Linked DNA regions of Sphaerisporangium krabiense. The protein of the gene in region 1 interacts with the protein of each later gene in a pairwise test. Links are inferred from orthologs where the notes say so. Each region holds a gene or a part of one and is shown on either strand. Other genes may lie near its edges.

Region 1 (5,352 bases):
CTGGACGTTCGCGGCCCAGGAGGCGAGGTAGGGGCCGGAGCTCAGGCTGTGGTCGACATTGCTGTCCAGGACGAGGGCGCGGACCCGCCGGGGGAACAGCTCGGCGTACATCTGGCCGATCAGCGTGCCGTAGGAGAGGCCGTAGTAGGTGATCTTCTGCTCGCCGAGCGCGGCGCGGATCGCGTCCATGTCCCGGGCCACGCTGACGCTGTCGATGTGGTCGAACACCGGCCCGGTCCGGGCGCGGCAGTCGGCGCGGAGCCGCCTGCTGTAGTCGAGCCAGGAGTCGAACTCCGCCTGGTTCTTGATGAGCGTGTCGGGCATCTGGCGCATGATGTGATCCGAGCACAGGACGGGGCTGCTGCCCTCCACGCCGCGGGGGTCGAAGCCCACGACGTCGAACCGGCGTTGCACCTCGGGGGTGAAGGTGTTCCCGAACTGCGTGTAGGTGACCCCGGAGACGCCGGGTCCGCCGAGGTTGAACAGCAGCGTGCCGATCCTGGCCGCGGGGTCGGTGGCCTTGAGCCTGGCCACGGCGAGCTCGAACGTCGGCCCGCCGGGATCCTTCCAGTCCACCGGCACGGTGAGCGTGCCGCAGTCGGCGGCGGGGTTGCGCGGGCACGGCGTCCAGGCGATCTCACCGGACGCGGCGGCGGGCGCCGTGGGTGTGGCCCCCGCGGGTGCGAGCGGGGATAACGCGACGGTGGCCGCCAGGACGGCCATGAGTGACAGAAGGGTTCTACGCACGCGGTCTCCAATCACGGGGCGCATGTCGAAGTCTTCGACGCCCGAGATTGTCCGCCGATCGATATTCCCTGACCATAGTAAAATTACGTAGACAGGATATTCTTCGCATAACCGGCTGGAACCCGGTTCCGGTTCGGTGTCACGGCCACCGCGTGTGAGGCTTCGGCGATCGCCGGCGCCGGCCTGTCGGTTTCGCGTGGTCGTCCGGCGTGTGAGGTTTCCGTTCTCGCGGCACGCGAGCCTCCCTGGGGCGATCAGTGATCTTCTTGTACGGCCCGGCGGGGCGGTCGCGGAGAAAGGCACGGCCCGGTTTGTGGTCTCGTGGGATCAGGGCATGAGAAAGGGCCCCGGAGTGGTTCCGGGGCCCTTTCTTTGTGCGGCGCCGGCGGGCGCCTTATGCCGGGGTCAGGACGACGCGCGGGACAGGTGGAAGCCGAGGCCGAGGTCGGGGTCGTGGTGGGCGGGGAGGGCGGCGTCGGGGGTGCCCTCGGTCATCGTCGTGGCGAGGACCTCGTCCGCGACCTTGGCGCCGTCGGCGCGCAGGGCCTCGGCCAGGTCGCCCGAGGCCGTCCACCACAGGGTGATGCGGTCGGTGATGGACAGGCCGGTGGACTTGCGGGCGTCCTGGACCAGCCGGATCACCTCGCGGATCAGCCCGGCACGCAGCAGTTCGGGCGTGACGGTCAGGTCCAGGGCGACGGTCTCGCCGCCGCCAGAACCGGCGGCGCCGTTCTCGACCGCCCAGCCGGCCTTCGGCTGCTCGGTGACGATGACGTCGTCGGCGCCGAGCGTGACCTCCTCGCCGTGCACGGTGAGCGTCGCCGTCCCGCCGCCCCGGATCACGGCCGCCAGCTCGGCCGGGTCGGCCGCGGTCACGGCCGCCGCGACGTCCTTGGTGCCGCTGCCGAACTTCTTGCCGAGGGCGCGGAAGTTGGGCTTGACCGTGAAGGACACCAGGTCGGACGAGTAGGAGGACAGGTCCTCCAGGGTCTGGACGTTCAGCTCGTCGGCGATGAGCTCGCGCAGCGAGCCGGGGAGCGACGCCCAGCCGGGGCTGGCGACGAGGGCGCGCGCTAGCGGCTGGCGGGTCCTGACGCCGCTGCCGGCCCGCGCGGACCTGCCCAGCTCGACGAGCCGCCGCACCAGCGCCATCCGCTCCGACAGCTCCGGGTCGAGCAGCTCGCGGTTCACCTCGGGCCAGGTGGCCAGGTGGACCGAGGAGGGCGCGTCGGGCGCGCGCAGCACGTCCCACAGGTAGTCGGTCAGGAACGGCACCAGCGGGGCGAGCAGCCGGGTGACGACCTCCAGCGACTCGTACAGGGTGGCGAACGCGGAGGTGTCGCCGGACCAGAAACGGCGGCGGGACCTGCGGACGTACCAGTTGGACAGGTCGTCGAGGAACTCGGTGAGCCGCCGCCCGGCCCGGGTGGTGTCGAAGGACTCCATGGCCTCGGTGACCTCGGCCACCGTGCGGTTGAGCTCGGCCAGCGCCCACCGGTCGATCAGCGGCCGGTCGGCGTACGCCGGGGCGGCGGCGAGGTCGGACGGCGACCAGGACTCCGCGCCGGCGTACAGCGTGAAGAAGGAGGTCGTGTTCCAGTAGGTCAGCAGGACCTTCCTGACGATCTCCTCCAGCGCGGCGTGGCCGACGCGGCGCGGCGCCCACGGGGAGCCGGAGGTCGCCATGAACCAGCGCAGCGCGTCGGCGCCGTGCTGGTCCATCAGCGGGATCGGCTCCAGCACGTTGCCGAGGTGCTTGCTCATCTTGCGGCCGTCCTCGGCGAGGATCAGGCCGAGGCACAGCACGTTCTCGTAGGAGGACCGGTCGAACACCAGCGTGCCGACGGCCATCAGCGAGTAGAACCAGCCGCGCGTCTGGTCCAGCGCCTCGCAGATGAACTGGCCGGGGTAGGCCTGCGCGAACGTCTCCTGGTTGATGTGCGGGGCGCCCCACTGCGCGAACGGCATGGACCCCGAGTCGTACCAGGCGTCGATGACGTCGGGCACCCGGCGCGCCTCGGCGCCGCAGTCCGGGCAGGGCAGGACGACGTCGTCCACGAACGGCCGGTGCGGGTCCAGGGCGGACAGGTCGCGCCCGGCGTGCTCGCCGAGCTCCTTCAGCGAGCCGACGCAGGTGACGTGGGACTCGTCGGCCGTGCACACCCACAGCGGCAGCGGCGTGCCCCAGTACCGCGACCGGGACAGCGCCCAGTCGACGTTGTTGCGCAGCCACTCGCCGTACCGGCCCTCCTTGATCGTGGAGGGGAACCAGTTGGTGCGGGCGTTCTCCTCCAGCAGGCGGTCCTTGACGGCGGTGGTGCGGATGTACCAGGAGGGGAGCGCGTAGTACAGCAGCGCGGTGTGGCAGCGCCAGCAGTGCGGGTAGGCGTGCTCGAAGTGCGAGCCGCGCAGCAGCAGGCCGCGCGCCCGCAGGTCCTCGGTCAGGCCCTCGTCGGCGTCCTTGAAGAACTTGCCGCCGACCTGCGGGACGGTGGGCAGGAAGCGCCCGTCGGGGCCGATCGGGTTGACCACCGGCAGGCCGTACCTCTTGCAGGTGGTCATGTCGTCGGCGCCGAACGCGGGGGCCTGGTGGACCAGCCCGGTGCCGTCCTCGACGGTGACGTAGTCGGCGAGGACGACGTAGTGGGCGCCGGGGATGTCGACCAGGTCGAACGGCCGGGAGTACGGCGTGTGCTCCAGCTCGGTGCCGGGCACGCGCTCGGTGACCGTCCAGCCGTCGCCGAGGGCGGCGTCCACCAGCGGCTCGGCGACGATGACCGGCTTCTCGCCCTCCCGGGACGCGACGACGTAGGTCACCTCGGGGTGGACGGCGACGGCGGTGTTGGACACGAGCGTCCACGGCGTGGTGGTCCAGATGAGCAGGTCGGCGCCCTGGAACCGGCCGGAGGTGACGGGCATGCGCACGTACACCGAGGGGCTGGAGACGTTCTCGTACCCGCCGGGCTGGCCCAGCTCGTGGTCGGACAGCCCCGTGCCGCAGCGCGGGCAGTACGGCGTGATGCGGAAGTCGCGGAACAGCAGGCCCTTGTCCCAGATGACCTTCAGCGACCACCACACGGCCTGGACGTAGGAGGGGTCCATGGTGCGGTAGGCCTGGGACATGTCGACCCAGTAGCCCATGCGCTCGGTCATGGCCTCGAAGGCGTCGACGTGGCGCTCCACCGACTCCCGGCAGCGGGCGTTGAACTCGGCGATGCCGTACGCCTCGATCTCCGGCTTGCCGGACAGGCCGAGCTCGCGCTCGACGGCGACCTCGACGGGCAGGCCGTGGCAGTCCCACCCGGCCTTGCGCCCGACGTGGAACCCGCGCATCGACTTGTAGCGGGGGAAGACGTCCTTGAAGACGCGGGCCTCGACGTGGTGGACGCCGGGCATGCCGTTGGCGGTGGGCGGCCCTTCGAAGAAGACCCAGGACGGCCCGCCGGCGTTCTGCTCCAGGGAGCGCTCGAACACCTTGCCGTCACGCCAGCGGTCGAGCACCTCGGCCTCGAAGGCGGGCAGGTCGGCCTGCGGCGGGAGCGGCCGGAAGTACGGTGAGGAAGGTGACATCGTAGGGGTGGACCTCCACGCGAGCTGTTTCTCCATGGCGTGGAGGGACGAGGCCGGAGGCCCCGCGGTACCACCCTCCTTGACCCCCTCCGAGAGAATCTCCCGAAAAGAGGCCCACTCTTGTCTGCCGCTGCCGGTTCTACTGGGCCGCCGGCGGGCTGGGCCCGGCCTCGGCCGTTCTTCCGGCGGCTCCGGGTGATATTCCCTCCGGCTCTCGCCCCGGGCTCGCACCGTCCCCGGGTCGCTCCTGCGAGGTGGGCTCGGAGGTACTCGTCCCATCAACGCCTTGCAAACTAAAACGATATCCCACCCGGGCGAGAGGACCGACACGTTTATGAGGCTCGCGATCAGAGTACGGCCGGGCTCGGCGCGCGAGGGCGTCGGCGGGGCGTACGGTGACCAGGCCGTCGTGGTGCGGGTGAACGCCCGCGCGGTCGACGGCAGGGCCACCGAGGCGGCCCTGCGCGCGGTGGCCGCGGCCTTCGGCGTGCGCCGTGCGGACGTCCTCCTGGTAAGCGGAGCGACAAGCAGGGATAAGGTCGTGGAGATCCTCGGCAACGACCAGGAATTGACCGAAAGGGCCAGGGCGTTACGGATGGCGTAAACGGTCGGCGCGTCGTTTGTTCTTCCGAAATGGCCGACCTATGCTTCCCGCACTGTTCATCTGGTCCATCGGCGAGGAGACCTTCATGGCGGGCATGACGCGGGCGGCCAAGACCGCCACAGAGACGGGCGGCGACGCCGCCTGGACCACCCAGGAGCTGGCCGAGGTCAAGCACCGCCTCCAGGGGGAGATCGAGGAGCTCACCGCCGAGGTCGCCAAGGCCGAGTCGCAGATCGCTTCGGGGGACATCAGCGACAGCGCCGGGGACGACCAGGCGGACGCCGGCGCCAAGACCTATGAGCGGGAACGTGAGATCGCCCTTACCCTGAATGCGCGCGACCTCATCGCGCAGAACGAGCGGGCGGTCGCCCGCATAGACGCGGGAACCTACGGAGTGTGCGAATCGTGCCACAAGCCGATCGGCAAGGAAC
Region 2 (3,015 bases), 1.3 Mb from region 1 along the record:
TGGCCGGGATGATCATCACGTGGTTGCAGAAGACCGAGAAGTTCGTGACACCCTCGGCCCGCGCGCGCAGCACCGTCATGGCCGTGGACGGGGCCGTGGTCTCGAAGCCGATCGCGAGGAACACCACCCGCCGGTCCGGGTTCTCGCGGGCGATCTTCAGCGCGTCCAGCGGCGAGTACACCATGCGGATGTCCGCGCCGCGGGCGGTGGCCTCCAGGAAGGTGCCGCGCCCGCCGGGGACGCGCATCATGTCGCCGAAGGTGGTCATGATCACGCCGGGCTGCTCGGCGATGTGGACGGCGTCGTCCACCCGGCCCATCGGGATCACGCACACCGGGCACCCCGGCCCGTGGACGAGCGTGACCGCGGGGGGCAGGTGGTCCTCCAGGCCGTGCTTGTAGATGGTGTGGGTGTGGCCGCCGCAGACCTCCATGAACTTGTACGGGCGGCCGGGCTCGCACAGCGCCGCGATCCTCGCGGCCAGGGCCCTGGCCTTGGCCGCGTCGCGGTACTCGTCGACGAAGCGCACCGCGCCTCACCCCTCTTCGATCATGGAGTCGCGCAGCGCCGCGATCTCGTCCTCGTAGGCCTGGCCGATGCCGGTGAGGAAGTCCAGCGCCGACTTGGCCTCCGCCTCGTCGATCTTCGACAGCGCGAAGCCGACGTGGATGAGGATCCAGTCGCCCGGCGCGAGCGGCTCCCCCTCCAGCAGGCCGATGTTGATGGCGCGCCGCACCCCGCTCACGTCGACCGTCGCCAGGTCAGGACGATCCTTGAGGATCTCCACGATCTCCCCGGGAATTCCCAGGCACATGCGCCGCCTCCGCGAGCTGGATGGATTCGAGGACGAGGTCGTCGCCCCCTTCGACGTCGACGTCGGTGTCCCCGCAGTGGGGGCACACCGCGTACGGGTCCACCGACGTGGCGGTCCCGGCGCAGGCACGGCAGGTGAGCCGCACCGGGACCGTCACCAGGTCGAGCCGCGCGCCCTCGGCGACCGTCCCCTCGGCGACCAGTGAGAACGCGTCGTTGAGCGAGGGCTCGGCGACGCGCAGCAGCGCGCCCACCTGGACGCGCGCCCGGCGTATGCGCCGGCCGTCCGCGCGGCCCTCGACCGCGGCGAGGATCGACTCGGCGATCCCGAACTCGTGCACGATCAGTTCACCCCCGTTTCCTGGGACATGCCCGCGCCGGTCACATGCTCCGGATCTTCATGTACCGCTTGATGTCCGGAATCGACTGGTAGACCATGACGCCGGCCGCGACCAGCGCCGAGATCATCACGAGACGCTTCAGCATGGTGGTCCTCCCTCCGCGCGGCGCCGGACGGCGCCGCGGCTCTCCGTTCCGCGATCTTTTCCGCGACCTTCTCCGTGGCCGGTTCCTCGGCCAGGTCCGCGACCAGTTCGAGCACCAGGTCCGCGGCGGGGCCAACCGCCTCGGACACCGGGGGGCTCAGGTCCATGCCGGGCGAGAGGTCGCGCGGCTCGCAGCCGACGACCAGCACCCGCCCGGGCGCGCCGCCGAGGGCGGACGACAGCGCCAGCACGGCGTCGGGGGTCATGTCGTGGGCGTCGGCGAACACCGGCGGGGCCTCGGCCGGCTCGGGCCGCAGCACGTACAGCGTGCCCGGACGCCCGCCGCGCGCGACCGCGTCGACGATGACCGCGCCGTCGTAGGCGCCGCCGGTCAGCTCGTAGGCCAGGTGGACGCCGCGGATGCCGAAGTCGCGCACCACGGCCCCGGCGGGCAGGTCCGCGCCGGCCAGCCGCCGCGCCACCGCGACGCCGAAGCCGTCGTCGCCCAGGAAGACGTTGCCCACCCCGGCCACCAGGACGTTCACGCGCTCCCCTTCCCCGAAGGCTCCGCGAGCGGCTCGACCTCGTCCGGCGCGAAGTACAGGTAGCGGCCGTGCGAGCGGTGCAGGTCGGCCCCGGGGTCCTCCTCCAGCGTCACGGCCAGGTGGGGCGCGCCGTCCACGTCGGACAGGACGGCCTCCACGCGCGCGGTCCTGCCCGCGAGGAACATGTCGTGGGCGTCGGCGCGCCGCCGGCCCGGCGTCAGCCGCACCCGGCTGCCCTTGGCGACCTCGACGCCGGCGACGGTCACGGTGTCGGTGTCCGGCGACACCGCGGCGTCGGCGGCCGGGTCCCACCACGGTGTCGCGGGCTCGTGGCGCATCACGCCGTGCAGGCGTTCCATCATCTCCGGCGGCAGTTCGCCGGCCAGGCGGACGATCTCGGCGGCGCGCGGGTCGGTGGCCGCCGCCTCCCGCTTCTCCTCCTCGGTGAGCGTCCGGGTGCGCAGGTGGAGCAGTTCGTCGATCTCGGTGGCGTCGCACAGGTCGCCGGGACTCTCGGGGGCGACGCGCGGGTGGTCGTACAGGATGATCGGCGAGGACAGCACGGCGTCGCGCCCGCCGGGCCCGGCCACCAGCACCGGCCAGGTGTTCTCGTTGACGCAGCCCCGCGCGGCCGGGCGCGCCCACTCCGGCGGGTCCGACAGCGACAGGAACCGGCCCGCGGTGACGCCGATGAGCAGGTGCGCGGCGACCAGCGAGCGCCGCAGCGCCTGATCGCGCGTGCCGTCGCCCGTCCAGCCGGTGAGGTTGCGCGTGCGGACGCGCAGCTTCACCAGCCCGTGCGGGCCGGCGCCGGCCTCGGCCGTGACGTCCAGCACGGCGTGCAGCGGCCGGTGCTCGCAGACCACCCGGCCGAGCGGCTCCCCCGCGCCGGACAGGACGGCCTCCTCGGACCGGTCCCCCGGCACCCGCACGGTCACCGTGCGCTCCACGCCGAGCAGGGCGGGCATGGCGAGCACGTGCTCCACCTCGCGCTCGGTGGCCTCGTCGAAGGTCAGATGGCTGCGCTCGCCGGTGTCCAGGCGGTCCACGGGCACGAAGCCGCCGCCGTCCGCGCGCTCCACCCGGCGCTCCTTGACGTGCAGGAACCGCAGGCGCAGCCGCACCAGCGCGTTGGCCGCGCCGTCGAGCAGGCATTCGGTCACGCTGGAGGA

Evidence for each region. Proteins that work in one complex are often made in the same cells at the same time.
Region 2: the proteins of ileS (region 1) and BJ981_RS39770 interact in binary tests that used the Escherichia coli proteins (3 or more experiments, as listed by UniProt). The link is inferred for Sphaerisporangium krabiense from one-to-one orthologs.

Annotation. Positions count from the first base shown.
Region 1 is NZ_JACHBR010000001.1:5,720,419-5,725,770, forward strand. Bases 953-4,712 are described here. They hold ileS (isoleucine--tRNA ligase), read right to left. Parts: upstream 4,318-4,712; coding sequence 1,153-4,317; downstream 953-1,152. Other genes in these bases: BJ981_RS25080 (DUF167 domain-containing protein), read left to right, coding at 4,652-4,712. Also shown: BJ981_RS25070 (alpha/beta fold hydrolase), read right to left, coding at 1-747; more of BJ981_RS25080, read left to right, coding at 4,713-4,921; BJ981_RS25085 (TraR/DksA family transcriptional regulator), read left to right, coding at 5,016-5,352. UniProt on the Escherichia coli protein: Catalyzes the attachment of isoleucine to tRNA(Ile). As IleRS can inadvertently accommodate and process structurally similar amino acids such as valine, to avoid such errors it has two additional distinct tRNA(Ile)-dependent editing activities.
Region 2 is NZ_JACHBR010000001.1:4,418,157-4,421,171, reverse strand. Bases 1-2,999 are described here. They hold BJ981_RS39770 (hydrogenase maturation protease), read right to left. Parts: upstream 1,844-2,999; coding sequence 1,157-1,843; downstream 1-1,156. Other genes in these bases: BJ981_RS19590 (hypothetical protein), read right to left, coding at 1,840-2,999; BJ981_RS19600 (hydrogenase maturation nickel metallochaperone HypA/HybF), read right to left, coding at 762-1,154; BJ981_RS19605 (HypC/HybG/HupF family hydrogenase formation chaperone), read right to left, coding at 536-787; hypD (hydrogenase formation protein HypD), read right to left, coding at 1-529. In the rest of the region: more of BJ981_RS19590, read right to left, coding at 3,000-3,015.